One region of the Dorea sp. ICN-14282 genome, then DNA from elsewhere that is predicted to be linked to it. Evidence: a T-box and tRNA genes for the amino acid it is inferred to sense, from the RefSeq annotation. Region 1 holds a T-box; the other regions hold tRNA genes.

Region 1 (10,158 bases):
GTAAGGACGCTCCAGAAGCTCTGGTGTCTGATAGATCAGGTTGGTGGTGAGGATTGCGTCAATGAGTCCTTCCTCGTATGCCTGATCAAACTTCTCAAGTCCGTTGGTGAAGAGTCCGAAAGTTGCAGCAGCAAAAATACGTTTTGCTTTGCGCTGTTTCAGCTGGCGTGCAACATCTAAAATACTGTCTCCGGAGGAAATCATATCATCCAGGATAATTACATCTTTTCCTTCTACAGAAGAGCCAAGGAATTCGTGTGCAACGATAGGGTTGCGTCCATTCACGATTTTGGTGTAGTCACGACGCTTATAGAACATACCCATATCAAGGTTTAGAACGTTGGCAAGGTAAATTGCACGTCCGGTAGCACCCTCATCCGGGCTGATTGCCATCATATGTTCGCTGTCGATCTTCAGATCTTTGTAATGACGGAGCAGTCCTTTCACAAACTGATAAGTAGGACGAACTGTTTCAAAGCCGTTTAAAGGAATTGCATTTTGAACTCGTGGGTCGTGTGCATCAAATGTAATGATGTTGTCAACACCCATGCGAACAAGCTCCTGAAGAGCGAGTGCGCAGTCTAAAGACTCGCGTCCGCTTCTTTTGTGCTGACGGCTTTCGTATAAAAATGGCATAATGACGTTGATGCGGCGTCCTTTTCCGCCAACAGCAGCAATCACTCGCTTTAAATTCTGAAAATGGTCATCTGGTGACATGTGGTTTACATGACCGGTCAAAGAATAGGTCAAGCTGTAGTTACATACGTCCACCATAAGATAGAGATCTTTACCGCGAACAGATTCGTTGATGATACCTTTTGCTTCTCCGGAACCAAAACGTGGAACTTTGGCATCAATCAGATAAGTATCCTTTTCGTAACCATTGAACACGATATCATTTTTGGGGGCGTGATTGTCTTCTTTGCGCCATTGCACTAGGTAATCATTTACTTTATTACCCATTTCGTTGCAACCGTCCAGTGCGATGATCCCCAGAGCACCAACCGGTATGTTGTCAAGAGTACGATCAGTACGACGTAGCATCTTTTGTACCTCCCAGGTTTAATAATTTTTTTTGGATACGGATGTCGTCTCCAGTCAACCGCAGCATAGTATAATTACTGCTGATTCGTGAAAAGATCCGCTCCGAGTAAATAGATTTTATATCTTCCAATGCTAGATTGGTAGAGATAACAGTGGATTTCTGACGCAGGATGCGTTCGTTTAGACAAACAAATAACTGTGATGTAGTAAAGGAATTGGAAAGTTCCGTTCCCAAATCATCAATGATCAGCAGATCACAGTTATAAATATATTCGGGCTCTTCCTGGTCTTGTTCTTCTTTTCGCCCAAAAGTATGGCGGGCAAAAAGATCAAACAACTGCGCTGCAGAAAAGTAAATGACGGAATAAGCCTGGTCAATTAGCTCTTTGGCAATGCAGTGCGAGAGGAATGTTTTTCCAACTCCTGTGTCTCCATAGAGCAGAATATTTTGAAAGTTCTCTGAAAAATGAGCTGCAAAATCATGGCAGGTTTTCAGAGCTGTCTGCATGGATTCTAATGAAGATCGCCCGGTCAGCGGGTCGATATGGTTGCTGGAATAAAAATCCAGGCAACAGGTATGGAAGTTTTCCTTTTCCAGAATTTCATGCAGATTCGATTGTGTATAGAGAAGATCTACGATTGCTTTTTTCAGGCAGTGGCATTTCTGGGTGCCCTGATAGCCCGTATCTTGACAGTCTGGACAAGTGTAATGAAGTTCCAGATAGTCAGAAGGCAATCCGTGAGATTCTAATAGCCGTTGTTTTTGTAAAGTAAGAGAGGTAAGGTCCTGCTTTAAAGAAAGAAGAGCGGTCTCGTCACCATCTAAAAGTTTCCTTGCCTTCTCAAGGCTTAGAGAAGAGATGGCGTGATCCAGCTCTTCCAGTTCCGGAATCAGAGAATAAGCGCGTTTATAGCGTTCCCGAAGCTGGTATTCGTTATCCAATTGTCGTTGTTCATAAGTACGCATAATTTGTTCGTACTGTGAATTCGATAATGCCATGGATCAAACTCTCCTTTATTGCTGAACAAGTCTGCGTTCCAAATCATCCATATTATAGGAACGGTTGTCGAAATTGTTGAATTTATTTGTTTTTGGAGCAGGAGAAGAGCAAGCAGTCTGCTTTTGTTTCTTTTTCTGTTCCTTTTCTTTTAGATAATGGGCGTCCAGTGCAGAAATATCCTTAAATGCACGTACTTTTTTTTCATGCCAGTTTTCTAAAATTCGATCGGTATATTCAAAGCTTGGCTGATGGATCGCGTTCATAGTGCGGTCACATGCCTCTAAAATAATGTCCAGTGTAAAACCATATTCTTCATTCCATTTACGAATATAAGCAATTTCAGAAGAGGCAGGGGCTCGTCCCTTAATTCCGTATGCATTTAAAATGGAATAACAATTTTTATTATACTGAAGAGAACTGGATTTTGCGGCTTCTACAGTGGTAATATTCTGTTCGCTCCAGGAAAGTGCGACTTTTTGGATGTATCGCATGCTCTTGTGCCCGTTTTCCACACAGTATTCAATCAAATATTCAATCAACTCTGCGGACATATGGAGAGAATCAAAAAAGTATGTAATCATATCGATGTCAACAGAAGATAAAGTTTTTCCCAAGTATTGTTCTGCAACAAAGAGCAGCTCTTTAAATTCTTTCCGCTCTTTGCGGCTACGATACTGCTGAATATTAGAAACGCTGTTGACTTCATCTGAGGACGCCTTTGGCACGGATTCTTTGCACATAGAAGGTGTCGAAGCGGTCTGGATAGCAGATGCGCCGGCCTGCTGATTGGCTGTGCCAGAAACAGGATCTTCCGGTGTTAGCTGTGTAGTATCATCCGGATCGTCATAATCAAGAAGTCCTTCTTTTTTCCAGTATTTTAGTGCTCTTAACACATCCTTCTCCGTGCAGTCTAACAGATCTGCCATCGCAGAGATGGAAAGTGTGCCAGAAGCGTTGGAAAGATGGCGCAAAATCAGAAGATACACCTTTACATATTCTCCGTTTGCCGTGGGCATATAACGGTCTATAAATTCATTTTCCAGCACGGTAGTAGTGCCTTGTACGTAATTTGTAAGGGTTAATTTTTTCATAATCAGTACGCCTGTCCTTCCTCTTGCTCGTTTAGTGTAGAGTTATTATAGCATCAGAAGGACAGGGAAAAAAGAAATTTTTGCTTGAAAAATCAGGTTTTTTGTGGATAAAAACCTGTGGAAAATGTGGATAACTAACGTTTTAACAGGTTTTCGCCAATGTTTACAACGTCTCCCGCGCCCATAGTTATCAACAAGTCCCCTTTATGACACATCTTGAGACAGAAGTCCTCGATTTCTCCGAAACTGGAGAAATAATAGGCATCACAGCCCTTTTCTTTCAGTGCATTTGCAAGGTCAAGAGAAGAAACACCAAGGGTATCCGTTTCTCTGGCGGCGTAAATATCGGCCAGAATAATATGATCGGCCCTTTGGAGCGTTTCTACAAATTCATCAAACAGCGCCTTGGTACGTGTGTAGGTATGGGGCTGGAAGATGCACCAGAGCTCCTGGTGAGGATAGTGATGGGCAGCGTCTAATGAGGCTGCAATTTCTGTTGGATGATGTGCATAATCATCAATAATAGTAATGCCGTTTACTTCGCCTTTATGTTCAAAACGACGGTTTGTTCCGTGAAAATCATGGAGTCCGGTCTGGATTGTTTCCATTGGAATTCCAAGTTTGTCTGCAACGGCAATGGATGCCAGAGCATTAGAGACGTTGTGGTCGCCGCTGACGGACAAAGAAATCCGTGAAGCAAAGATTCCTCCGATTACCAGGTCAAAGGAAGCTGCTCCGGTTTGATTGTGTGTGATATTAACGGCAGTGTAATCAAAAGAGCTGTCCATTCCATAGGTAATGACATTACATTTTAAACCATCGGTAATGCCGCCTAAACGGTCAATTTCACCGTTGATGATCAGTGAACCGTCTTTTGGCAGGAGTTCTGCAAATTTGCGGAATGAATTGCGAATATCTTCCAGATCTTTAAAGAAATCCAGGTGGTCCTCGTCAATATTAAGAATCACACTGATTTTTGGAAAGAAATGAAGAAAGCTATTGGTATATTCGCAGGCTTCTGTCAAGAAAATTTCGGAATTTCCGACTTTAATATTTCCGCCGATAGCTTTTAAAATGCCGCCTACAGAAATTGTTGGATCCAGTTCTCCGGCGAGAAGGATGTGGGACAGCATGGATGTCGTTGTCGTTTTCCCATGGGTTCCGGAAATGGCAATCGGCATATCGTAGTTATTCATCAGCTGTCCGAGAAGTTCTGCCCGGCTTAACATAGGAAGACCTTTTTGTACAGCTGCCATATATTCTTCATTGTCTTCGTGAACGGCGGCAGTATATACAACCAGATCGATTCCTTCTATCATATTAGATGCTTTCTGCCCGTAAAACACGGTTGCACCGAGTGAAGCTAGATGCTGGGTCAGAGCGGACTCCTTGTTGTCAGAGCCGGAGATCGTAAATCCTTCTTTCAGAAGAATTTCTGCAAGACCACTCATGCTGATACCGCCGATACCGATGAAGTGTACGTGTACAGGCTGAGAAAAATTAATTTTATACATATTGATCAATCACCTTTCTGTTCAATTGCGTGAATCTAATTAAAATAACTGTCATAAATCTATCTATCTGTCCATATTATTATAAACATATATGGCAAAAAAACCAAGCCGTAAGTTTTTGTTATATTTTAATAAAAAGTTCAGAAAAAATACGATTTATTTGTAAAATTCGTTCTCTGAAAATCAAAACTATGGTATAATCAGAACTATAATATTACTGAGGAGGGGTGATGACATGAGAAAAAAGGAAATGATAGCGATGCTGTTGGCAGGAGGGCAGGGCAGCAGACTTGGAGTTCTTACTGCTAAGGTCGCAAAACCAGCGGTTGCATTTGGCGGTAAATATCGGATTATCGACTTTCCACTCAGCAACTGTATAAATTCAGGAATTGATACGGTCGGAGTATTGACCCAGTACCAGCCGCTTCGGCTGAACGCACATATAGGTATTGGAATTCCGTGGGATCTAGACCGGAATTTCGGAGGCGTGACTATTTTACCGCCGTATGAGAAGAGCAGCAACAGTGAGTGGTATACCGGAACGGCAAATGCTATTTATCAGAATCTGGAGTATATGGAGACGTTTAATCCAGATTATGTATTAATTTTGTCAGGCGATCACATTTATAAGATGGATTATGAGGTTATGCTGGATTTCCATAAAGAGCATGATGCTGACGTTACGATTGCGGCAATGCCAGTGCCAATGGAAGAAGCGAGCCGTTTTGGAATTGTAGTTACCGAAGAGGAAGGGCGGATTGCAGAGTTCCAGGAGAAGCCGCCGCAGCCAAAGAGCAATTTGGCTTCTATGGGAATTTATATTTTCAGCTGGCCGGTATTAAAAGAAGCACTGCTTGCTCTGAAAAATGAGCCGGGGTGCGACTTTGGAAAACATATTATTCCATATTGCCATGAAAAGGGACAACGGTTATTTGCCTATGAATATAATGGATATTGGAAGGATGTAGGAACGCTGGGATCATATTGGGAAGCGAATATGGAATTGATTGATATTATTCCGGAGTTTAACCTGTATGAAGAATTCTGGAAGATTTATACAAACAGCGAAATCCTTCCGCCGCAGTACATATCTTCACAGTCGGTGATTGAGAGAAGTATTATAGGAAATGGCTCTGAGATTTATGGAGAAGTTCATAACAGTGTGATTGGTTCAGGAGTAACCATTGAAGAAGGAACGGTTGTCCGGGATTCTATTATTATGAAGGATGTTACCATTGGAAAAGGCTGTGTAGTAGACAAGTCTATTATTGCAGAGAAATGTAAGATTGGTGACAACGTTACATTGGGAATTGGAAGTGACGTGCCAAATAAGTTGAAACCAGCAATTTATTCCTTTGGCCTTGTAACCATTGGGGAAAATTCAGTAGTGCCAAGCGGAGTGCAGATTGGAAAGAATACAGCGATCAGTGGAGTGACTTCCAAAGAAGATTATCCGAATGGCGTATTAGACAGTGGAGAGACATTGATAAAGGCAGGTGAACGTGTATGAGAGCTGTTGGAATTATATTAGCAGGTGGAAACAGTAATAAGATGCGTGAATTAACACAGAGACGTGCGGTGGCAGCAATGCCGGTGGCGGGAAGCTACAGAGCAATTGATTTTGTGCTTAGCAATATGTCTAATTCACACATTCAGAAGGTTGCCGTGCTGACACAGTATAATGCACGGTCACTCAACGAACATTTGAATTCTTCTAAATGGTGGGATTTCGGAAGAAAACAGGGTGGTTTGTACGTGTTTACGCCGACAATTACGGCGGATAATGATTATTGGTACAGAGGAACTGCAGATGCGATTTATCAAAATCTAGATTTTCTGAAAAGATGCCATGAGCCTTATGTGATTATTACTTCTGGAGACGCTGTTTATAAGATGGATTATAACAAAGTGCTGGAATATCACATTGCAAAAAAAGCAGATATTACAGTGGTTTGTAAAGAAATGGATTCAAATGAGGATGTAAGCCGGTTTGGAACGGTGAAGATGAATGATTCTATGAGAATAGAAGAATTTGAGGAGAAGCCGCTTGTGGCAACATCCAATACGGTATCAACGGGAATATATGTGATTAGAAGACGCCAGCTGATCGATCTGATTGAACGGTGCGCGGAAGATGACAGGCATGATTTTGTAACCGATATTCTGATCAGATACAAAAATGTGAAGAAGATTTACGGTTATAAGATAAAGGATTACTGGAGCAGCATATCGACAGTGGATGCTTATTACCAGACAAATATGGATTTCCTAAAACCGGAAGTCAGAGAGTATTTTTTCAAAAAGCAGCCAGAGATCTACTCTAAGGTTAGTGATTTGCCACCGGCAAAATATAATCCGGGCGCAGTGGTTAAGAACAGCCTGATAGCGAGTGGAAGTATTATCAATGGAACAGTGGAAAATTCAGTTCTCTTTAAAAAGACGTTTGTCGGCAATAATTGCGTGATCAAAAATTCTATTATTTTGAACGATGTTTATCTGGGAGACAATACTTATATTGAAAATTGTATTGTTGAAAGTCGTGATACGATCAGAGCAAATACGCGTCATGTTGGAGAAAATGGTGTAAAAGTAGTTGTGGAAAAGAACGAGAGGTATGCACTGTAAACAGGAGTGCAGCTTGGAAGAAAGGGGCTAAAGGAATATGCAGATTACAGATGTACGTGTGAGAAGAGTCGCAAAAGAGGGGAAACTTAAAGCGGTAGTTTCAATTACTATGGATGAGGAATTTGTAGTACATGATATTAAAGTGATTGAAGGAGAAAAAGGTCTGTTTATTGCAATGCCGAGTAAGAAGGCGCTGGATGGGGAATATAGAGATATTGCACATCCGATTAATTCGGGGACGAGAGAGAGAATTCAAAATATTATCCTTGAAAAGTATGAGGAAGCGCTGAACGAAGAGGTAGAAGAGTAATTAATCGGGGACGGAGTTTTTTGAAAAAAACTCCGTCCCCGATTACGTTGTGCGCCTGTCCCGTTCTAACAATCATCCTGTTCTAATTCAAAATGTAAGGGCTTTTGGGTCTTAGGATGATGAAAATCTAATCGATAGGCACATAAGCAGGTTGTTTGCCAGGTGCCGTTTTCCACAGGTTGTGGATTATATTTGGAATCTCCGAGAATAGGACAGCCAAGAGCTGCTAGCTGTACTCGGATTTGGTGATGCCTTCCTGTATCGAGGTGGATGTTAAGCTCAATTGGGGACGTGTTCAAATGAAAAAAACTCCGTCCCAAATGAAAAATCCCCTGTCCCTTTTGAACGGTTTCGTAATGCAGACGGGCAAGTTTTGCACCAGGTGTATCGGGAGTGCAGATTTGAGAGATATTTGTTTTGCGGTCTTTGACCATATAATTTTCAAGGGTGCCACTTTCCGCAGGTGGCATTTTATCAACGAGGGCGCGATAATATTTCCCAAAGCTATGGGAGGTAAGCTGGCGGTTTAGTTCTTTGGCAGCGAAGGGAGTTTTTGCAAAGACCAAAATTCCGGATACCGGTTGATCTAAACGATGAATGACTGCCAGATAAGGTTCACCCTTGCTGTGGTTGGAGTGGGCGATATGATTTTTAAGAAGAGAAACCATATCTGGAGAGCCAAGTTTTCTGCTTTGAGTTGCAATGCCGTGCGATTTGACGCACACCAGAATGTGCGTATCTTCGTATAGAATATTAAGAGGTTTGGTATTCATTGTTGATTCTCCTTAATGTTGAAGTGGTTTGTTTTTATCATTTAAACATAGAGTATCTGAATATGCAAATATAAATGGAAAGGAAGGTGGATAAAGGTGTAATATTACTGACTTTTGTACATGTGAGGAAATGGTGAAGCAGAGTAAGGGCTTGGGTGTGGAAATTTCTGCCTTGACAAATGCAAAATGATAGATTAAAATCACAGTTAACTCAAGAATTTTTGGCAATGAAGAGGATTAGTACATGAAAGCAAGCCCCAGAGAGGAGATCATATGGTGGGAGATCTCTGCTTTGAACTACATGGAACCCGCCTTGGAGCCACTGCATGAAAGTGCAGCGTCTGCCAGCGTTAATGGCAAATGAGAGAACTGCGAATGGGTTGCAGTTAACTAGGGTGGTACCGCCGAGCTTTTCGGTCCCTTTTAGCGGGGACGTAAGGCTTGGCTTTTTCTTTGTGAAAAATAATACGTTTCCCGATATATTTGAGTGTGGGGCAAGGGCCTCGTCAGAATAAGAAAAAGGAGAAGAGAAACATGGCAAAGGAAAAATTAGTAAAAAATATCACACCTCGTGATGAAAATTTTGCACAGTGGTATACAGACGTTGTGCGCGAGGCAGAGTTGTGTGATTATTCAAGCGTAAAAGGATGTCTGAATTATTTACCGAATGGGTATGCGATTTGGGAACTGATTCAGGCGGACCTTGACAGACGTTTTAAAGAAACAGGAGTAGAAAATGTATCTTTACCGCTTTTGATTCCGGAAAGCTTGCTTGAAAAAGAAGCTGATCACATTGAAGGATTTGCGCCGGAAGTTGCATGGGTAACACATGGTGGTATGGAAAGACTGCAGGAAAGATTATGTATTCGTCCGACTTCAGAGACGTTATTCTGCGATCTGTGGGCAAGAACAGTAAAATCTTATCGTGATCTTCCGAAGGTATGGAACCAGTGGAATTCTGTGCTTCGTTGGGAGAAGACTACAAGACCGTTCCTTCGCTCTAGAGAGTTCCTGTGGCAGGAAGGACATACAATTCACGCAACATATGAAGAGGCGGAAGCACGTACGATTCAGATGTTCCATGTATACGAGGATTGCTATAGAGAAACGATGGCGATTCCATATGTGTCTGGAAGAAAGGCAGAGCATGAGAAATTTGATGGAGCGCAGGATACTTACACAGTAGAGGCGCTGATGCATGACGGAAAGGCACTTCAGTCTGCAACAAGCCATTTCTTTGGAAGCGGATTCCCAGATGCATTTGGTATCAAGTATATTGATAAAAACAATGAGCCTCACAGTGTATACGAGACTTCCTGGGGATGGTCTACCAGAAGTATCGGAGCATTGATCATGGTTCATGGTGATGATGACGGACTTGTTCTGCCACCGCATGTTGCACCTGTTGAATGTAAAATTATTCCGATTGCACAGCATAAAGAGGGCGTGCTTGACAGAGCGTATGCATTGTTAGATGAGCTGAAAAAAGCTGGATATAGAGTGAAGATTGACGACTCCGATAAGAGTCCGGGATGGAAGTTCTCTGAACAGGAGATTCTTGGTATTCCAACTCGTATTGAGATTGGACCAAAAGACATTGAGAACAATCAGGTTATTGTTGTTCGCCGTGATACACGTGAGAAAATTGTGGTATCTCTGGATGAAATTGCTACAAAACTGCGTGAAATCTTAGAGCAGGAGCAGCAGGATATGTACGACAGAGCGAAAGAATTCTTGGACAGCCATATCGATACAGCCGTGACGATGGATGAAATGGTTGAGAAGTTTAAAGCAAATCGT
Region 2 (10,158 bases), on a different contig from region 1:
CGGAGGTGACGCTGGAGTATCGTCTGCTGTTGGAAAATAATGATTCCCAGTTGATTTTTCTTCGTTTCCATGAACCGGCGGCAGGAATTTGGAGGATTGACGTGGAGCCCATCCAGTTGTCGGATGGTGAGATTCATATCTGGCTTCCGATTCAGGAGTTTTTGTCTGGTGAAGTCTATTTTCTGGAAGCAGATCCTAATGTGACACTGACGGAACCGGGAACAGGTCAGCTTGCCATGACGGCGGCTTATTACAATGGGACGGACAATGGAGTTGATATTCATTCGGGAAGGGGATATACTAGGAATGGAAGAACCAAGCCGGATTACGCGGCTCCGGGGGTACAGGTGCTGGGAGCGGGCTTAGATGGAAGGTTCGTGACACGAAGTGGTTCCAGTGTGGCTACGGGGATTGCGGCAGGAGCATCGGCGCTGTTAATGGAGTGGGTTGCAAGGCAGCCCGGTATACACGGGATGAATTCCATCGAAATTCGGAATATGATTGTCCTGGGAGCGAATCAGCGGGAGGGAATGGAATATCCGAACCGAGAATGGGGATATGGAACTCTGAATCTGTATCAGTCGTTAGATATCCTGCGTGGGCTATGAAAGGAGAAGGAAAATGGCAGATTTTTTTGAAGAACTCGGAAAGAAGATTTCAGATGCGGCGAGCGAGATTGGAAAAACGGCAGAGGATGCGCTGGAAATCCAGAAATTAAAGAGTGATATTCGTTCTATGAAGCGAGCCAACGACCGGGATATGCTGCATCTTGGAAGGATGGTTTACGATAAATTCCAAAAAGGAGAAGTTGACGATACGGATTACATTTCCTTATGTGAAGAGACGGAAAAGAGGGAGCAGGAGATGGAACGCCTGGAGGAAGAGATCGCGAAGATCCAGGAGATGCGCTAGGAATCAGTGGTTTTATGTGAAGAGAGGCAGCGTGGAGCGTTATGAGAGGAACGGTAAGAAAAGAGAAGAAGGTCATCGGAAAGAGTAGGAAAAAGAAAAGAGAGTTTTGGAGTGCGGGGGAGTGGTTTCTCGTTCTTTTGGGGATAGATCTTCTGGCAAAGCAGTATGTGGAAGAAACGATGCTGGAGGGAGAGGAACGAGAGATACCGGGAAAGAAACTAATCCTTCGGAAAGTATATAATCGGGGATTTCTTTTGAATACCCTGGAAGAGCATCCGGACATCGTGAAGGCAGTTTCCCTTGCGGCGGGAGCGGGGTTCCTTCTATATGACGGATATCTTTTTACCCGGAAAGGAAATCGACTGGAGAAGCTGGGGTTGATTCTGGCAGGCGCAGGGGGAGCCAGTAACCTTGCAGACCGGCTGTTTCGAGGACGAGTGGTGGACTATATTGGAGTGAAAAGCCGTTCGTCCTTTTTGTCACGCCTGACAGCGAATTTAGGGGATCTTTATCTTTTTATCGGAGCGGTTATAGTCATGGTGTCTCAGAAAAGAAAGCGCGGATCTGTTCGCAGATCGTCGTCATAAGGCGGGTTCTGGATTCTATGCTTGCCCAGGCAATGTGGGGAGTGATGAAAAGGCGCCTGCTGTCTTTGATGGACAGGAGCGGCGAGTCTTCCTGCATGGGTTCCTCACAGAGTACATCAAGCCCGGCAGCAGCGATTTTGTGTTCGATAAGTGCATCTGCCAGATCCTGTTCTGACACGATGGCGCCGCGGCCGAGGTTTAAGAAGATGCAGGAGTTTTTCATCTGGTCAAACGCAGACTTGGTAATCAGATGGCGGGTAGAGGGAGTGAGCGGCGCATGAACGGACAGGATGTCAGATTCGGAAAGCAGCGCCTGAAAATCTACCTGCCGATAGCCTGGCTGCTGGGGGCTTCCGGAAGGAGAATAGTAGATGACATTTGCGCCGAATGCTTTGGCGATTTCTGCCACCTTGCGTCCAATATTTCCAAGACCGATAATTCCCCAGGTCTTTCCATTTATTTCGTGAAATTGTTCTGTAAAATGTGAGAAGCCAGTATCGTTGATATAATGCTCTTCTTTCACATAATCATCATAGAATCTCAATTTTTCCAATAGGTAAAAAAGCATAGCGAAAGTATGCTGGGCAACGGAGTCGGTAGAGTAGCCGCTGACGTTGCGCCAGGCAATGTTATGCTCTTCAAGATAAGATTTATCCAAGTGGTTTGTTCCGGTTCCGGTGGTGCAGACTAGCTTCAGATGAGAGGCTTTGCCGATTGTGGAAGCATTAATGGGAATCTTGTTGGTGAGAATGACATCTGCATCGAATGCTCTTGACGGCACTTCTTCCAGAGAAGAGAAGTCGTGCCGAGTGACGGTGCCAATCTGGTCAAACATAGTCAGATCCAAGTCTTTGCCGAGAGTAGCGGCATCTAAAAAAACAATTTTCATAAGAATACCTCAAACTTATTTTTAGATACAAAAAAAGCGGGTGATGGGAATCGAACCCACGTATCCAGCTTGGAAGGCTGGTGTTCTACCATTGAACTACACCCGCATGAGTATCGGGGTGACAGGATTCGAACCTGCGACCTCCTGGTCCCAAACCAGGCGCTCTAGCCAAGCTGAGCCACACCCCGAGGTGATATTTTGTTAAGTGTTCGTCTCACGAACGAGTTATATAATATCACCATATAAGAAAAAAAGCAATACCTTTTTTGAAAAAAATTAATTTTTTTTGAAATTCTTTTTTGGAGTTACTTCAAAGAGTAGACCCACATTGCCCGAATCTGATCTTTGATCTGCGAAAAGTTCCAAAGCGTTTCACTGTTTGCTTTGCTGAATGGATCATTCACAGTGACATTTCCATTTTCGTATCCGGTTAGTACAATAAAGTGGCCAATCTGTGTAAAGTTGCCGGGACCGACGCTGCAGATAATCGGGTGTCCGGCAGATAATTCCGCACTGACCTGCATTTCGTTGAGGAGACCTTCATAGCAGGAAAGGTTCCAGGAAGCTCCGGCTTCACGCATAAAGGACCAGTAGGTATTGTTCTCTTCATCGACGTAGCTGTGCTGAGTCCCAAAGGATGCAACCTTTGCAGGGGTGATGGAAGGATCCTGATTAAGACCGGATGCAACCATTGCCATGCAGGTAGGTCCGCAGCCGCTGATGGCGATAATGCTGGTACCATAGGTGGAATATCCCCAGCGTTCATCCCATTGTAGCAGAAGGGGGATGGAGCCTGGCTGCAAGGAGTCACCGATAGTTTCAGCAGGTTTGGAATCTTTTTTCTTTGGATAATTTTCTACGAAGTCAACAGTTTCGGGGTTTTTATCGAGAAGTTCAATGACGCCATCCGGATACCCTGCGCTGATGGCTTTTGCCCTTACTCGCTCCAAGTGCTCTTCGGGAGTCTCTTTCTTTTCGGTCTTCTTTTTTTTCTTTTTTTCTTCCTTCTTTTGTTGTTCGATTTTTGCCGCTTCTTTTGCTTCAGAATGTTTTTTATGTACCTGATAGCTTCCAATTGCACAGATGGCAATAAAGATCACACATCCGATCAGCAAAAGCTGACGGCGAACCTGTTGGCGTCGCCGGTTGGAATGCCGCACTTTTTTCTTCTGTTTCATCTATATAAAATCCTTTCATATTCAAATCAAGTACAGCCGAAGAAGAGGGTTGTACTGAGAAATATTATACAACAATCAGGAAAAAGGGACAACTTAAGAGATATTAAAATTCTCTTAATGCTATTTATACTTTCAAGGAATCGTCTGCTGTGTCAGTCTGTAAACTGCATTTCATAATAATGGGCATAGATTCCGCCGAGGTTCAGAAGATCTTTGTGTGTACCGCGTTCAGAAATCTGGTTGTCGGATACTACAAGGATTTCATCAGCGTTTCGGATGGTAGACAGTCGGTGTGCAATTGTAATCGTAGTACGGTTTTTGGAGAGTTCCTCCAGGCTCTGCTGAATCCAGCGTTCGCTTTCGTTGTCGAGGGCGCTGGTGGCCTCATCAAGAATCAGGATCGGAGGATTCTTTAAAAATATCCTGGCAATGGAAATCCGTTGTTTCTGTCCTCCGGACAGTCGGGTACCGCGCTCGCCGACAAACGTGTCATAGCCATCAGGAAGTTCACTGATAAATGTGTGGATGTTCGCCTTTTTGGCGGCATCTATAATTTCTTCCATAGAAGCGTCCGGTTTTCCGTAGGCAATGTTTTCCCGGATGGTTCCACAGAACAGATAGACATCCTGCTGTACCAGGCCGATCTGACTTCGCAGGCTTTGAAGTGTCAGGGTGCGGACATCTTTTCCGTCGATAGTAATGCGCCCGCCTGTCACATCATAGAAGCGCGGAAGCAAGGAGCAGATGGTTGTCTTGCCGCTGCCGGACGGTCCAACTAATGCAATTGATTTTCCGGCAGGAATCTGGAAAGAGACATGGGAAAGGACGGGGGTGTTGTCATCGCTGTAATGGAAGGATACGTCTTCGTAAGACACGGAGCCTTGAACAGAGGATAAAGCGGTGGCATCCGGGGAATCCAGGATTTCCGGTTCAGTTTCCATTACATCCAGAAAACGGCGGAAGCCGGAGAGTCCTTTTTGTATCATTTCTACCAGTTCTACCAGAATTTGGATAGGGCTGACAAAAATGCCGATATAGAGGGCATACATGGCAAGATCGCCAACCTGCATCTGTCCTTTGGCAATGAGGTAGCCACCGAAGACTAACGTGGTTAGATACATCATGCCCTGGAAGAACAGATTCCACGCCATAAAACTTCCCATGCATTTATAATTGTCTCTTTTGGACAACAGGAAAGCGTGATTGCTCTTGTGAAATTTTTCTTCTTCAATCTCTTCGTTTGCAAAAGACTGAACGACACGGATCCCTGCTAGAGTATCTTGAAGACTTGCGTTAACGTCTCCGATTTTTCGTCGGTTCTCCATAAAGGTTTCCTGCATACGCCGATTCTGGTGCATGGAGAACAGAAACATACATACCACAAGAAGGGCAAGCGGAATTGCAAGTCTCCAGTTGATCAAGAACAGGAAGAGAAAGGAGCCGATAATCTTTATGACAGAAATGAAAAGATTTTCCGGACCGTGGTGTGCAAATTCTGCAATATCAAAGAGGTCAGATACCAGTTTGCTCATCATCTGACCGGAATTATTTTGGTCGTAGTAGGAAAAAGAAAGCTGTTCGTAGTGATGGAATAACTGCTGACGCATGTCCCGTTCCATATTAGCCCCCATCATATGTCCCTGATAGCTGACGTAATATTTGCATAGGCTTTGAATGAGATACATCAGAAAAAGACCGATACCGATGGGAAATAGTGCCGCCAGAATCGAAGATGCATCTTTGGTGAACAGTGTGTTGGTTAAAGTTCTTAAGATTTGTGGATAGATCAGATCAATGACACTGATGAGCGCAGCGCAGATCAGATCTAAAAAGAAAACCATTTTATAGGGGCGATAATAGGGAATAAATTTTTTTAATGTATGCATATTTTTCTTACCTCACAAATGAAATCTAAGAATTAGGTTGGTAATATTTATCTTAACATAAGAAGAAAGAAGTTGCAAAACGGGAAGAAGAGAGAAAAAAGTGTGACCGGATCACGGAATTTTTGTAAAAAAAGGTTATACTGTGTATATAAGCTAAGAACAAGAAACAGGAAACCGGAGAAGTGTTCCGGACCTATGAAAACAGAGAAAGAGAGGAAGATAGATATGTCAGTAATTCATTTAACCAAGGAAAATTTTGAACAGGAAGTCATGCATTCAGAGGTACCGGTATTGGTAGACTTTTGGGCAACCTGGTGCGGACCATGCCAGATGGTTGGACCGATCTTGGAAGAGGTGGCCGAAGAGGTGACGGATGCTAAGATCTGTAAGGTAGATGTGGATGCCAATCCAGAGCTTGCAAGAGAGTTCCGTGTAATGTCCATTCCGACTTTGATGGTATTCAAAGAAGGAAAGAATGTGAAGAGAGACGTAGGAGCAAAGTCAAAGGCAGAAATCTTAGAGATGCTGAAATAAGGATGGAAAAGGCAGACAGCCTGAAGAAATTAAATTAATTTCTTCAGGCTGTCTTTATCTTTAATTCGCACAATTCCGCGGGATAATTCCACATATCCTTCGCTGGAAAAATATTTGAGCATTCGAGTTACAACTTCTCGTGCGCTTCCCATCAGTCTGGCGATCTGTTCATGCGTCATACGGATTTCCGTGGAACCTGAGGAAGCAGCCTCATCCAAAAGGAAGATGGCAAGGCGTTTGTCGAAGCTCATAAAGAGAATCTGCTGCATCGCCCACATGACATCGGAGAAGCGTTCGGTTGCCATTTTATAAGCGTGACATTCGGCATGGACGTTCTGTTTCATTACAGTGGCGATAGAAGCAGAACTGATCTGAATTACATCGGAAGCTTCTACGGTGTCGATGAAAACATCGAAAGTAATGGATTTGAGAACGCAGGCGGCAGACAGCACACAGGAATCTCCGGCATGAATCCGGTACAATGTGATTTCCCGACCTTCTTCGGAAAGCATGTATACCCGGAGAGATCCGGAGGTTACCAGAAGCATCCCGATGCATTCGGATTCTGCGCTGTGGACATTGGTATCCTTATCATAATGAAGCTCTGAGGAACCGGCAGTTAGAATTTCTTTCTGGTTTGGAGTAAGATCGTCCCAAAATGGCAGCATGTTTTGAAGGATGGATAAATTCTTAGATGATAGCATAATAGCCTCCTTGTATCATTGTAGATTCGTGTGAAATCAGTATAACGCAGATGGGAAGTGCATTTCAATGTATTTTCTGAAATAAAAATAACGGGTGGGGACAGTGAGTTTTAAAAAGAAGTGGACATTCTAAAAGCGCGTATGCTATCATAAAACCTTAGACTTGAAAGGAATAGGAAAATTAATGGAAGAGATGAAATTTGAAGATCTGGGACTATGCCCGGAAATATTAAAAGCGGTAAAATACATGGGATTTGAAGAGGCGTCACCGATCCAGGCGAAGGCGATTCCGGCAATGATGACCGGGCGTGATGTGATAGGACAAGCGCAGACAGGAACCGGAAAAACAGCGGCATTTGGAATTCCGCTGCTGGAAAAAATAGATCCGAAAAAGAAGAAATTACAGGCGATTGTACTTTGTCCGACCAGAGAACTTGCAATTCAGGTGGCGGATGAAATCCGCAATCTGGCAAGATATCTGCACGGTATTAAAGTGCTTCCGGTTTATGGAGGTCAGGAGATTGTCAAGCAGATTCGTTCATTAAAAGGCGGGGTACAGCTGGTGATTGGAACGCCGGGGCGTGTGATGGATCATATGAGAAGGAAAACACTGAGAATGGAACAGGTGCATACCGTAGTGCTGGATGAAGCAGACGAGATGCTGAATATGGGATTTAGAGAGGATATAGAGACGATTTTGGAAGGTGTTCCAAAAGAGCGTCAGACCGTGCTGTTTTCTGCCACCATGCCAAAGCCGATTCTAGATATCACCAGAAGATTCCAGCAGGATGCAGAACTGATTAAAGTGACGAAGAAGGAACTGACAGTACCGAATATTGAGCAGTTCTATTACGAAGTGAAGCCGAAGAATAAAGAAGAAGTGTTGTCGAGGCTTCTGGATATTTATAATCCGAAGCTTTCCGTTGTATTTTGTAATACAAAGAAGCAGGTAGATCTGCTGGTCAATGGTCTTTTGGGACGTGGATATTTTGCAGCCGGACTTCACGGAGACATGAAGCAGGCGCAGAGGGACCGGGTAATGGAAGGGTTCCGGAAAGGGAAAACAGAGATTCTGGTGGCAACCGATGTGGCAGCCAGAGGAATCGATGTGGATGAAGTAGAAGCGGTGTTCAACTATGATCTTCCGCAAGATGACGAGTATTATGTACACCGGATTGGAAGAACGGGCCGTGCTGGAAGAGTGGGGCGTTCCTTTTCCTTTGTGTCAGGGAAGGAAGTTTACAAATTAAGAGAGATTCAGCGTTATTGTAAGACCAAGATCTATGCGCAGAAGGTTCCTTCCTTAAATGACGTCGCCAATACGAAGATGGAAGTTCTGATGGACAGCGTGGCAAGAATGATTGAAGAAGAGGATCTGACGACCTATCTAGAGCTGGTGCAGTCAGAGGTTAATGACTCTGATTACACGAGTATGGATATTGCAGCTGCTCTGTTGAAAATGTGTGCAGGTGCAAGAGAAGAAAAGGAAGAAGATCTTTTTGAAGATACCGGTGCAGAGGAACCGGGAATGGTTCGTTTGTTTATTAATATCGGAAAGAAACACCGGGCAAAACCAGGGGATATCCTGGGGGCGCTGACCGGAGAAAGCGGAGTACCTGGCAAGGTGGTTGGAACGATTGATATGTATGACAAGTATACATTTGTAGAAGTTCCAAGAGAATACGCAAAAGAGGTGCTAAATGCCATGAATCATGTTAAGATAAAGGGGAAGGCTGTAGCAGTAGAACCGGCAAACCAGAAATAAAATGGGAGGATACTTATGACAGAGACAGGGGTAATACACGGAAGATTTCAGATTTTGCATTTGAAGCATATGGAATACATTCTTGCGGCAAAGATGCGCTGCAAGAAATTATATATTGGGATTACCAATCCGGATTCGATGCATACCAAGGACTCTGTTGGCGATATCAATCGTTCTGCGAAATCGGCGAATCCATTGACTTATTTTGAGCGGTATGAATTGATTCGGGGAGCGATGAAGGAATTTCGTGTGCCGGAAGAAGAATATGATATTCTTCCATTTCCGATTAATTGTCCAGATTATCTCCTTCAGTATGTTCCAAAGGATGCCGTCTATTATATGGGGATGTGCGATGAATGGGATGAAGAGAAATACCGGATTTTAAAAGGGCTGGGGCTTACGGTGGAAATACTCTTTAGAAAGACCCCGGAGGAGAAAGGAATTACCGCGTCCCTGGTGCGAAGCGCTATTGCTACCGATCAGGAATGGGCGAAGATGGTTCCGAAAAGTGTCTATCGTTATATTACAGAGCATGATTTGGATGAGCGGATTAAGCGTCTGGAACAGATGCGGATAGATGAAAAGGACATTAACCGGATAAAAGATTAAAAAATAAATCGGGGTAACAGGATTCGAACCTGCGACCTCACGGCCCCCAGCCGTGCGCTCTAACCAAACTGAGCCATACCCCGATAGGACTATTCTAGCGAATTGTATGGAAGATTGCAAGTATTAATTGTTAAAGTTTTGGTGAAGGTATGATATAATTATTGCATATATTGTAGCTCGGGAGATGGTATATTCTATGAGGAAGGAGTTTGGAATATGAAAGTAATTGTAGTAGGTCCAAGAGGTAAGATGGGGAAATTGATTACGCAGATTGCGTCTGAACGAGATGATATGGAACTGGTTGCAGGCGTTGCTCCGGCGGGCAGAGATTATATTGGTCAGGACTTGGGACAGGCTGCAATGGTGGGAAGGATGCTGGGAGTTTCGGTTGTAGATGATCTGGAAAGCGTAATTGATGATTGCGATGTGATCATTGACTTCTCTACAAAGGAAATGGGAATGAAGGTATTGGAACTTGCTGTTGCGCATGAGAAAGCGCTGGTGTGCGGAACTACAGGTTTTTCAGCAGAAGAGATGCAGCGATTTAAGGATGCGGCGCAGAAGATTCCGATGCTTTATGCGGCAAATACGTCGAAGCTTGTGAATGTGATGAATCGCCTGTTGGAAATGGTTGCTTCCACTTTGAAAGATGAGATTGATATTGAGATTCTGGAAATGCATGATCAGTGGAAAAAAGATGCGCCAAGTGGAACTTCCAAAGAAATGGGAGAGATTATGGCACATGCAATGGGAAAAGAATTAAGTGAAGTGGCCGTCTATGGACGGGAAGGAGTTTCCCCAAGAGAGCCGGGAACGATTGGATACCATTCTCTTAGAGCGGGAAATATTCCAAGCAGCCATACGGTATTCTTTGGCGGAATGGGAGAACGTTTGGAGATTACTCACCACTCCTATAATTGGGAATGCTTTGCAAGAGGAGCCTGCGACTGCGCGGTGTACCTGGCAGATCAGGAGCCGGGATTTTATACCATTCAGGATGTACTGCATTTAGAATAGAAGAAAATACAAGCAAGATGAGGAGAAGAATGAAATGATTTTAGTGACAACACAGTATATTACCGGAAAGAAGCTGG
Region 3 (10,158 bases), on a different contig from region 1:
ACACATTTCCCACATGTCTGCGCGTGACATAATTCCAAAAATGCCCGGGCCATATCTACCGGACACAGCCCCGGCGGACTCGATTCAATTCTTCGCTCCAAATCCTTATAGAGCCCTTCCATCACGATCTTCGCTCTCTTTGGTGAAGCTATCTCTAACCTGCTCATCAGCTACATTCCTTTCTTTTGTATGAATTCTGAATTACAACAAACGTAACAGTACATTTATTATACCATTTTTTGAAAGTTCTGTAAGCAAATCGGCATAAGTAGATAAATTAACAAAAAGCATATTATTCTAGTGACTCCTGCACTACAAGAAAGCCTTTCTCCTTCAATGCATGCTCAATCATATCCAAAGTCTCTTCATTATCGGCCGTCACTTCGTGATAATGATATCCGGATGTAATATTTTTCAGCGGACTGGACTTCCCTCTTCTGATATCTTCCAGAAAATCTGCAATCTTTTTCCTGGAATTGATATTAAGTTCTGCTTCCAGCCGTCCGTACACCCGGTGATGAATCATCACATTATGCACACAGCCACCAAGATCCACGATGCTGCACAGCTCTTCTTCCAGCTGGTCATCGCTGTGCTGTACCTTGAACGTCCGTTTTGCAGCCACCGGAGCGTTCAGTATATAACCTCGATTCGTCGCAATAATGTCATAACCTGCGGCGCGGATCAGCGCAATATCCTGCACAATCACTTGACGGCTCACTCCATATGCCTCCGCCAGCTTCTGCCCAGATACCGGCTCTGCCTGCGCCTGGATCCGTTGAACGATTTCTGCCCTTCTCTTTGCACCTGTCATATGCCTCGTTCCACCTCCGCTTTTCTTAGACTGCATGAAGATTTTTCAGAGAAATGTCCAAAATCGGCGCAGAATGTGTCAGCGCGCCGCTGGAAATATAATCAACCCCAAGCTCTGTCAGTCTTCCAATATTCTCCTTCGTCACATTTCCGGAACACTCCGTCTCTGCACGACCATCAATCACCGCAATAGCCTCCTGCATTTCTTCCGTCGTCATATTATCCAGCATGATAATGTCAGCGCCTGCTTCCACCGCTTCTTTTACCATATCAAGGTTCTCAACTTCAACCTCGATCTTTCTGACGAACGGTGCGTATTCTTTCGCCATCCGTACCGCTTCCTTCACACCGCCTGCTGCCCCGATGTGATTATCCTTCAAAAGCACACCATCAGACAGATTGTAGCGATGGTTGTATCCACCGCCCACTCGTACGGCATACTTTTCAAAAATCCGCATATTCGGCGTCGTTTTTCTCGTATCCAAAAGCTTTGTCTTGCTTTCCTTCAAAAGCTCTGCTACAGAGTGAGTATAAGTTGCAATTCCACTCATCCGCTGCAGATAATTAAGTGCTACCCGCTCTCCGGAAAGAAGCACCCGGATATCTCCGGTCACCTTTCCCATCAACTGACCATTTTTCACCTTTTCCCCGTCTTTACAGTATAGCTCTACCTCAGTCTCCGGATCCAGAAGTGTAAATACTCTGGTAAACACATCAAGGCCTGCAATCACCCCGTCCTGCTTGCAGATCAGTTCCACCTCTCCGGTAACCCTCTCTTTCATAACGGAATTCGTCGTTACATCCTCGCTTGAAATATCCTCTTTCAACGCTTCCATAATCAAATGGTCTGCCTGTAATTTCATCGTAATCTGATTCATATTGCTTCTCCTTCTTTATCAATTCTTTTCTATTTTACTTTCTTCCTTAAGCTGCCTTTCTTATTCGCCTTTCTTATTTACCTTCCTTATCTGCCTTCCTCTTCTGCCAGTTCCAGCATAATGCTTTGCGCTGCACGCTTTGCGAATACCATACTCTCCAACAAAGAATTGCTTGCCAGACGATTTCTCCCATGAACACCATTACAGCTGGTCTCACCCACCGCGTACAAATGCTCCATGGACGTTTTACTATTCTTGTCCACCCAGATTCCGCCCATGAAATAATGCTGCGCCGGAACTACCGGAATCCATTCGCTCAACGGATCATATCCCTCTTCTTTACACTGACAGCAAATATTAGGAAAATGGGCCAGAATTTCTTCCTTCGGAATCCTCTCCATCGACAGCCACACGTGGTCTGTTCCGTCCTTCTCCATCTGTTCTCGGATCGCCGCCGTCACCACATCTCTTGGCAGCAGTTCATCTACAAACCGTTCTCCTGCCTTGTTGTAAAGCACTGCACCTTCTCCCCGCACAGATTCTGAAATGAGGAATCTGCGTCCCGGGCGCTTGGAATACAGCGTTGTCGGGTGGATCTGTACATAGTCCAAATGATCCAAACGGATTCCCCGCCGTTTTGCAATTGCCAATGCATCTCCCGTCAAATGCGGAAAATTAGTGGTATTCGGATAACATCCTCCAATCCCGCCACTGGCAAAAATAGTATACGGCGCATGGATATTCCACGTCTTCCCCTGATACTCTGCCACGACTCCCTGGCAGGAATCTTGTTCCACCAGAATGTCGGTCATTGTCATATATTCATAAATCGTAATATTTGCCCGTTCTCTTGCCCGTTTAAGTAATTTGCTTGTAATCTCTTTTCCTGTAATATCCGCATGATACAAAATCCGCGGCCGGGAATGTGCCCCTTCACGAGTATAGACAAATTCCCCATCTTTTTGTTCAAATTCCACGCCATACGACACCAGATCCGCGATCACTTCTCTGGAAGAGCGAATCATAATATCCACCGACTCTTTCCGGTTCTCATAACGCCCCGCCCGCATGGTATCTTCAAAATAGCCGTCATAATCTTCATCATCCCGCTGCACACAGATTCCTCCCTGTGCCAAGAAAGAATCACTGCTCTCTGCGTCCGCCTTGGTAAGCATGACTACCTTTTTGTCTTTCCCAATATTAAGCGCGCTAAAAAGACCGCCAACTCCGGTACCGACTACGACAACGTCTGCATATATATCCATCTTTTTCCTTCCTCCCAAATGCCCGTGCCGTTACCTGGCCAGCTCCAGCATTTTTTCCAGCGGTCTGCCGGAATTCTCCCTGAGTTCATCCGTTACAAACACTTCATTTTCTCCCGTTTCCAGCACTTGAAGAATCTTCTCAAGCGTAACCTTCTTCATATCGTGACAGACTGGTTCCGTCTTTGTGAAATAGAACTTCTTGCCCGGATTTCTCTTTTCCAGTTCATAACGCACTCCATTTTCCGTACAAATAATAAATTCCTGCTTTGGACTTTCTTCTGCATATCGAATAATACCTGAGGTACTGCCGATATAATCGGAAATCTTCAATACCGCTTCCGCACATTCTGGATGCGTCAATACTTCCGCCGCCGGGTGCATCCGCTTGGCCTCTAAAATCTCTTCTACCTGTACCTTCTCGTGCACCGGGCAGTATCCTGTATTATAGACAAATTCCTTTTCCGGCACCTGACTTGCCACATAATGCGCCAGATTTCGATCCGGAATAAAGAAAATATACTTATTCGGAAGAGCTTTGACAATCTTTACTGCATTTGCGGAAGTCACGCACACATCCGAATACTGCTTCAATTCCGCCGTCGAATTGATATAACACACCACTGCCAGATCATCATACTTCTTTCGCATCTCCTGAATCGTCTCACGATCCGCCATATGCGCCATCGCACAATCCGCCGTCATATCCGGCATCAGTACCGTCTTCTTGGGATTTAAGATCTTAGCACTCTCTCCCATAAAAGATACGCCGCAAAATACGATTGTCTGCTCCTTTAAATCCACTGCAACCTTACTTAAATAATAAGAATCTCCAATGTAATCAGCAATTGCCTGTACCTCGTCCGGTACATAATAGTGCGCAAGAATCACAGCATTTTTCTCTTTTTTTAATTTTTTGATCTGTTCTATAATATCCATAACCTTTTCCTTTCTCAGATTCACATTGCTCCTATTATAGCACCTCGCTTTACATGTGACAAGACAGTTATTTTTTTGAGAGGGGACAGGGTGAAACACAATCGGGGACGGAGGTTTTTTGAAAAAACCTCCGTCCCCGATTGACGCTACGCTTTCTTCTTAGCAAACGCACAATATAATACGAATCCCAAAAGCAGCACTGCCACTGCCATCCAGCCGGCCAACATCGCCGGTCCTTCTCCTACAAATTTGTCGTAGTACCCTTTCATATAAATAATCATAATAATAACCGGAATCACATAGCCAACATACCAGCGGATTCCTTTCGGGAACTTAATTCCATTCCCCGCATTCACTTCTGCCAGGAAGTTATCCCATCCCCATCCATTCTTTCTTGTACAGAACAGAAGATATCCAAGACTTCCAAGTGGAAGCAAGTTATTAGATACGATAAAGTCTTCCAGATCCATGATGGTGCTTCCGGCGCCCACCGGCTCCCAGCCAGCCAGCACATTGAAGCCAAGCACGCATGGCATACTCAAAACAATAATCAGGACCGCACTTACCAGCACACTCTTATTTCTGGACCAGCCAAACAGATCCATATCAAATGAAATAATATTTTCAAATACAGCTACGATTGTCGTAAACGCAGCAAATGTCAGGAACAGGAAGAACAATGCTCCCCAAAACTGTCCGCCTGCCATCTGGGCAAATATATTTGGAATAGTGATGAAAATAAGGCTCGGTCCTGCCCCCGGCTCAATCCCAAACGCAAAGCACGCCGGGATAATAATAAATCCAGCCATTAACGCCACAAAAGTATCCAGACAGGTAATGCTGATTGCTTCGCCAGCCAGACTTCTGTCCTTACTCATATAGCTTCCAAAAATCATCATGGCTCCAATACCGATGGACAATGTAAAGAATGCCTGACTCATGGCTCCAAAAATTACATTTCCAATTCCGGTCTGCTGCATCTTCGCAAAATCCGGCACCAGATAGAAGCGGATTCCTTCTCCCGCACCATCCAGGAAGAATGAACGTACAGCCAATACCACCATAATCAAAAGCAGCGCCGTCATCATTACTTTCGACATCCGCTCAATTCCTTTTTGAATTCCAAACCAGCATACCGCAAATCCAATTACACAGATCAATACGGTCCACATCGTCAGCGTCCCCGGACTTCCCAGCATATCTGCAAACCCAGCCTCTACCGCATCCGGCGTAGCTCCTACAAAATCGCCTCTCACAGAACGGAAACAATAATACATCATCCAACCACCAACTGTCGTGTAAAACATCATCAAAAGATAACTTCCGATAATACCGATCCATTTGGTATGATGCCACCTGCTTCCTTTGGGCTCCAGTTCCTCAAACCCTGCTGCCACACTGTAACGGCTTCCGCGTCCAATGGCAAACTCACACACCAAAACCGGAATTCCCATAATCAACAAAAATATCAGATAAATCAGAATAAATGCAGCTCCGCCCAATTCTCCGCAAAGATATGGGAACTTCCACACATTTCCGATTCCAATTGCACATCCGGCTGATACCAAAATGAATCCAAGCCTTGATCCGAATTTTTCTCTCTTCATCTCATTTCCTCCATTCTCTTTCGTCGGTCACTCTCCCCCACATCTGCAACTAGACTTTGCTATTATAACCTATTACCGTATAAAAATGCAACCTTACATCTTTCATATCAGCCGCATCTTCCCTCTTCTATACTTAAGCATCCCTCGTAAGCTTGTGAATCCACTTTCCATAATTACATTTGACAAATGCCGGAATACACTTAAAAATCTGATCCGAATTCAAACAACAGACCACCACTGCCGGAGATGCCTTTACCACAAATGCCAGAAAAAATGACAACGGAATCACAAGCATCCAAATGCTGATCAAATCCATTTTCACCACAAACATCGCACTTCCGCCGCCCCGAATAATCCCATTATTGGTAGGCATCTGATAGGACATTCCCACGCAGATCACACTCAAAATCACCAGAAATGCATTTGCCATTTCCTTCGTTTCCGGCTGCAAATCATAAAGTCCTAATACTGGAATTCGAATAAAAAACAAAAAGATCCCAGACACCACGCCAATCAACACAAACAAGCATTGCAATTTTTTCGCATATCGTTTCACCAGCCCCATATCTCCGGTTCCAATCGTTTTTCCGATCAGCACTGACGCCGTCGAAGACGCCCCTACTGCCGCAGACTTTACCACCAGAAATAAAGTGGCCGCAGCACTGTTTGCCGCAATGGCGGCAGCCGTCATATGACCAAGAATTACCGTCTGAAGCGCTGTATTCACTCCCCACAGCCCCTGCACAATCAAGATCGGCACTACAATCTTAATATAATCCCACACCAGAACTTTGTCTGTTGAGAGATAATCTTTCAAGCGTAATCTTAACTTTTCATCCTTTTTAATCACATACCAGATCAGAACCACACACTCTAAAACTCTGGCAACTAAAGTTCCCACTGCCGCACCTTTGGCTCCCATGCAAGGAGCGCCAAAATGCCCGAAGATCAATCCATAATTAATCCCGCAATTTACAAGAAGCGTCATCACCGACAGACGAAACGCAATCTTCACTGACTCTACACTTCGCATCGAAGCCAACAGGATCTGCGTCACCGCAAAGAAGAGATAGGTAAATCGAACAATTCCAAGATACCCAACTCCCTCCTCAATAATCGGAACGTCTTCCGTAAAGATCCGAACAGCTTCATAAGGAAAAATGCTTACCGCCGCGAACAAAACCACTGCGGCTACAAGCGCCGCCCGCATTGCCGCCGAACTAATCTTTTTCATCGGATCAATCCGCCGCTTTCCCCAGTACTGACTGCAGAAGATTACCAGCCCGTCCCCCAGCGCCAGAATAATCTGCTGATATACAAATTGAATTTGATTGACTGCCGCCACACCAGCAAGCGCCGTCTCGCTATACGAACCCAGCATCAAATTATCCGCTAGATTTACGCTAAGTGTAATTACATTCTGCAACACCAGCGTTATATAAATTGAAAAGAAATTTTTGTAAAACTTTTGCCCATTCATACCATCTTCATCCCATATCTTTTAAATACATAAAAAAAGAGAGATTACATTTCTGTAACCTCTCAACATCTCCGTCCTCGGCGAAGTCGGAGTGACGTGATTCGAACACGCGACCTCTACGTCCCGAACGTAGCGCTCTACCAAGCTGAGCCACACTCCGATAAAATATGACCGAATGCCTGATTCTCAGGCATTCGGCGCCCCTGCCAAGGAACTACGGATAGAGGACTCGAACCTCTACTAACAGAGTCAGAGTCTGCTGTGCTGCCATTACACCAATCCGCAACATCTGCTTTTGTTCTCTGTTTTGTTCAGCGAACATGTTATATTATAGCAAAGAAAAAAAATAAATCAAGTACTTTTTTGAATTTTTTTAAAATTTTTTTCAACTTTTTTCCGAAGCCCTGTTTTCGCGCTGTTTCCTGGCAGTTTTCCCATGCTGATTAAATCTCGATTTCTCCATCGAATACGGTCGTAGCCGGTCCCGTCATATAGACAATATCCGCCTCTCGATCCCATTCAATCTCCAGATCTCCTCCTAACAGTCTAACTGTCACCTGATTTTCTGTATAATTATTTAGAATGCTCGCTACGGCAACCGCACATGCACCGGTTCCACATGCCATCGTCTCGCCGGAGCCTCTCTCCCAGACACGCATTTCTACCGTACGCCGATCCAATACCCGTGCAAACTCTGTATTAATTCGATTTGGGAAACGCTCATGCTGTTCAAATGCCGGCCCAATCTCTTCAATCGCCATTCCCTGTATATTCTCCAAATACACAACTGTATGTGGATTTCCCATAGAAACGCCCGTCATCTGATACGTTTGACCTCTCACTTCGATTGGAGACAGAATTACCGGATCCTGCTCTCTTCCTTCATCCATGATGATAGGAATCTCACACGCTTTCAATCCAGGATGTCCCATATTTACCTTAACAGAAGCTACTTTTCCTTCCACAACATTAAGATCCAGATATTTAATCCCTCCCAGCGTCTCCACCGAAATACTGGTCTGATCTGTCAATCCATAATCATAAACATATTTTCCCACACAGCGGATTCCGTTTCCACACATCTCTCCCCTAGATCCGTCTGCATTATACATCTGCATCTCAAAATCCGCCTGACTGGACGGGCATATCATAATCAATCCGTCAGAGCCAATTCCTGTATGCCTGTCACTTACATATTTTGCCACCTCCGATGGATTTTCTACCGTTTCCTTAAAACAGTTCACATAGACATAATCATTTCCAAGCCCGTGCATTTTCGTAAATTTCATTCTTTTCATCCCTCGCTGTTTCTCTATTTTTTAGTCTTATTCTATTGGTGTTGTTACCGGAATTATAATGAATAACCCGCTCCTTGTCAACGAAGGAACACTGACTGCTTTATTTCTTACGATTCTATTTGAATTTTTCACGTTGATTTGGTAAAATATTAAAACAATAACAGAAACAAAAGTTTCATGCCAGCTTTAAAGGAGGAACATCACATGGGGCTTGCAATTCCAATTGAAACCAGCGCCCGCCACATTCATATGTGTCGGTCTGATTTTGAGGCCTTATTCGGAACAGGCGCCGAACTTACTTACAAGGCAGATTTAAGCCAGCCGGGACAATTTGTTGCCCAAGAGCGGTTAACCATCCAGGGACCGAAAGGCTCCTTTGAAAACGTTGCCATCTTAGGTCCATTCCGAAAGGAAACACAGCTTGAAATCTCCATGACCGATTCCCGTAAGCTTGGAATTCCCGGTGTTATTCGGCAATCCGGAGACACTGCCGGATCTCCCGGCTGTACTCTGATCGGTCCCAATGGTTCTCTCACCATTGATCATGGCGTAATCGTAGCCAAACGCCACATCCATATGACGCCCGTTCAGGCGATTCAGATGAATGTCAAAGACAACGATGAAGTCTTTGTCATCATGGAGAGTTTCGAGCGTTCTCTGATTTACGCCGACGTGATTGTCCGGGTCAGTCCCGATTATGCGCTGGCCATGCACGTTGATACCGACGAGGCAAATGCGTTTGCCAATGACAACCACCCCACCGGGGTCATCTTGAAATTATTCGGCGGAAGAACTTATAATCTGCAGAAATGGGCGGAAGAACTACAAAACGGGATTCACAGACTTTAATCTCTGTGAATCCCGTTTTACATTCCTGTATCTTCCCTTTATGCCCCGGCAGATGGGAGATACGGTCTTAATACCCCTGCCACATTGCTGATTGGCATCGTCTGAAGCCAAACTTTTCCAGGACCTGTAATTACAGTATTAAACACACCTTCTCCGCCAAACAGCATATTCTTAACTCCCGGCACACTGCGGATCTCCATATTACATCCTGCCGTCATCGCTGCCAAATGTCCCGTGTCTACCACAATCTGCTGCCCCGGCTGAAGCACATATTCCACCACGTGACCGTCAAATTCTGCAAACACAATTCCGCAGCCGCCGGCTTTCTGTAATATAAATCCTTCCCCGCCAAACAGACCCGAACTAAATCTCTTACTAAACGAAATACTCAGCTCCACACCAGCTTCTCCTGCCAAAAATGCACTTTTCTGGAAAATCATTTCCTGTCCCGGCGCGATCTCAAAGGCCTTGACAGAACCCGGAAAACTGGACGCAAATGCAATCATCCCCGGTCCCCCCTGCGCCGTATAGATGTTCTGAAACATACGCTCTCCGGAAAACATTCTTCCCAGCGCCTTGCCTAAGCCTCCATTCGTACTCGTCTCCATCAGCATATTTGGAGACATCCAAGACATGCTTCCTCCTTCGGTAATCATACGCTCGCCCGCTTCCAGATGGCAGATCACAACCGGCAGCGTCTCTCCTTGAATCTGATACCTCATTTTCGTTTCCTCCTGTTCCTTTTCTTATCTCATCTTAAAGACCGGACTTATCTTCTTGTAAATAATAAATACGATCATAGATACCACTATGCCTTTCAGCAGGTTAAACGGCGCCACTGCAAACATCACGAAAGTAAAAAGATTGGTAATAGATCCATTGATCTTGCTTCCCATCTCTACCAACACTTCCATTGGCATTCCAAACGCTTTCGCATAAGCAGGAAGCAGTACATAAGCATTCAGCACACAGCCTGCTGCCGTCATTAACACCGTTCCAACCAACATTCCTGTCACCGCTCTTTGTCGGGTT

Evidence for each region. A T-box is a leader RNA that pairs with one kind of tRNA and senses whether it is charged. The one in region 1 lies ahead of proS (proline--tRNA ligase), so its partner is inferred to be a tRNA-Pro.
Region 2: it has a tRNA-Pro gene. The T-box ahead of proS (proline--tRNA ligase) is inferred to sense a tRNA for this amino acid. The anticodon was not compared.
Region 3: it has a tRNA-Pro gene. The T-box ahead of proS (proline--tRNA ligase) is inferred to sense a tRNA for this amino acid. The anticodon was not compared.

What each region holds. Positions count from the first base shown of each region.
Region 1 covers NZ_JBBKBH010000005.1:27,973-38,130, reverse strand. Annotated here, with positions in the region: gene WKT00_RS11270 (ribose-phosphate pyrophosphokinase) at 1-1,044, opposite strand, end outside; gene WKT00_RS11265 (ATP-binding protein) at 1,028-2,044, opposite strand; gene WKT00_RS11260 (DnaD domain protein) at 2,060-3,136, opposite strand; gene murC (UDP-N-acetylmuramate--L-alanine ligase) at 3,271-4,650, opposite strand; gene WKT00_RS11250 (glucose-1-phosphate adenylyltransferase) at 4,886-6,160, shown strand; gene glgD (glucose-1-phosphate adenylyltransferase subunit GlgD) at 6,157-7,275, shown strand; gene spoVG (septation regulator SpoVG) at 7,313-7,585, shown strand; gene WKT00_RS11235 (RluA family pseudouridine synthase) at 7,651-8,358, opposite strand; T-box leader at 8,577-8,783, shown strand; gene proS (proline--tRNA ligase) at 8,893-10,158, shown strand, end outside.
Region 2 covers NZ_JBBKBH010000002.1:50,409-60,566, reverse strand. Annotated here, with positions in the region: gene WKT00_RS05580 (S8 family peptidase) at 1-608, shown strand, start outside; gene WKT00_RS05575 (hypothetical protein) at 622-912, shown strand; gene WKT00_RS05570 (signal peptidase II) at 954-1,499, shown strand; gene WKT00_RS05565 (D-2-hydroxyacid dehydrogenase) at 1,447-2,388, opposite strand; tRNA gene WKT00_RS05560 (tRNA-Gly) at 2,424-2,494, opposite strand; tRNA gene WKT00_RS05555 (tRNA-Pro) at 2,502-2,576, opposite strand; gene WKT00_RS05550 (C39 family peptidase) at 2,694-3,566, opposite strand; gene WKT00_RS05545 (ABC transporter ATP-binding protein) at 3,719-5,452, opposite strand; gene trxA (thioredoxin) at 5,678-5,986, shown strand; gene WKT00_RS05535 (Crp/Fnr family transcriptional regulator) at 6,016-6,690, opposite strand; gene WKT00_RS05530 (DEAD/DEAH box helicase) at 6,875-8,455, shown strand; gene WKT00_RS05525 (nicotinate-nucleotide adenylyltransferase) at 8,471-9,064, shown strand; tRNA gene WKT00_RS05520 (tRNA-Pro) at 9,073-9,147, opposite strand; gene dapB (4-hydroxy-tetrahydrodipicolinate reductase) at 9,281-10,081, shown strand; gene WKT00_RS05510 (YbjQ family protein) at 10,116-10,158, shown strand, end outside.
Region 3 covers NZ_JBBKBH010000002.1:135,498-145,655, forward strand. Annotated here, with positions in the region: gene WKT00_RS05895 (NAD(P)-binding protein) at 1-167, opposite strand, end outside; gene WKT00_RS05900 (transcription repressor NadR) at 293-814, opposite strand; gene nadC (carboxylating nicotinate-nucleotide diphosphorylase) at 840-1,691, opposite strand; gene WKT00_RS05910 (L-aspartate oxidase) at 1,778-2,956, opposite strand; gene nadA (quinolinate synthase NadA) at 2,987-3,892, opposite strand; gene WKT00_RS05920 (sodium-dependent transporter) at 4,039-5,499, opposite strand; gene WKT00_RS05925 (MATE family efflux transporter) at 5,633-6,979, opposite strand; tRNA gene WKT00_RS05930 (tRNA-Pro) at 7,066-7,139, opposite strand; tRNA gene WKT00_RS05935 (tRNA-Gln) at 7,194-7,264, opposite strand; gene dapF (diaminopimelate epimerase) at 7,423-8,268, opposite strand; gene WKT00_RS05945 (PduL/EutD family phosphate acyltransferase) at 8,482-9,126, shown strand; gene WKT00_RS05950 (TIGR00266 family protein) at 9,165-9,848, opposite strand; gene WKT00_RS05955 (ECF transporter S component) at 9,873-10,158, opposite strand, start outside.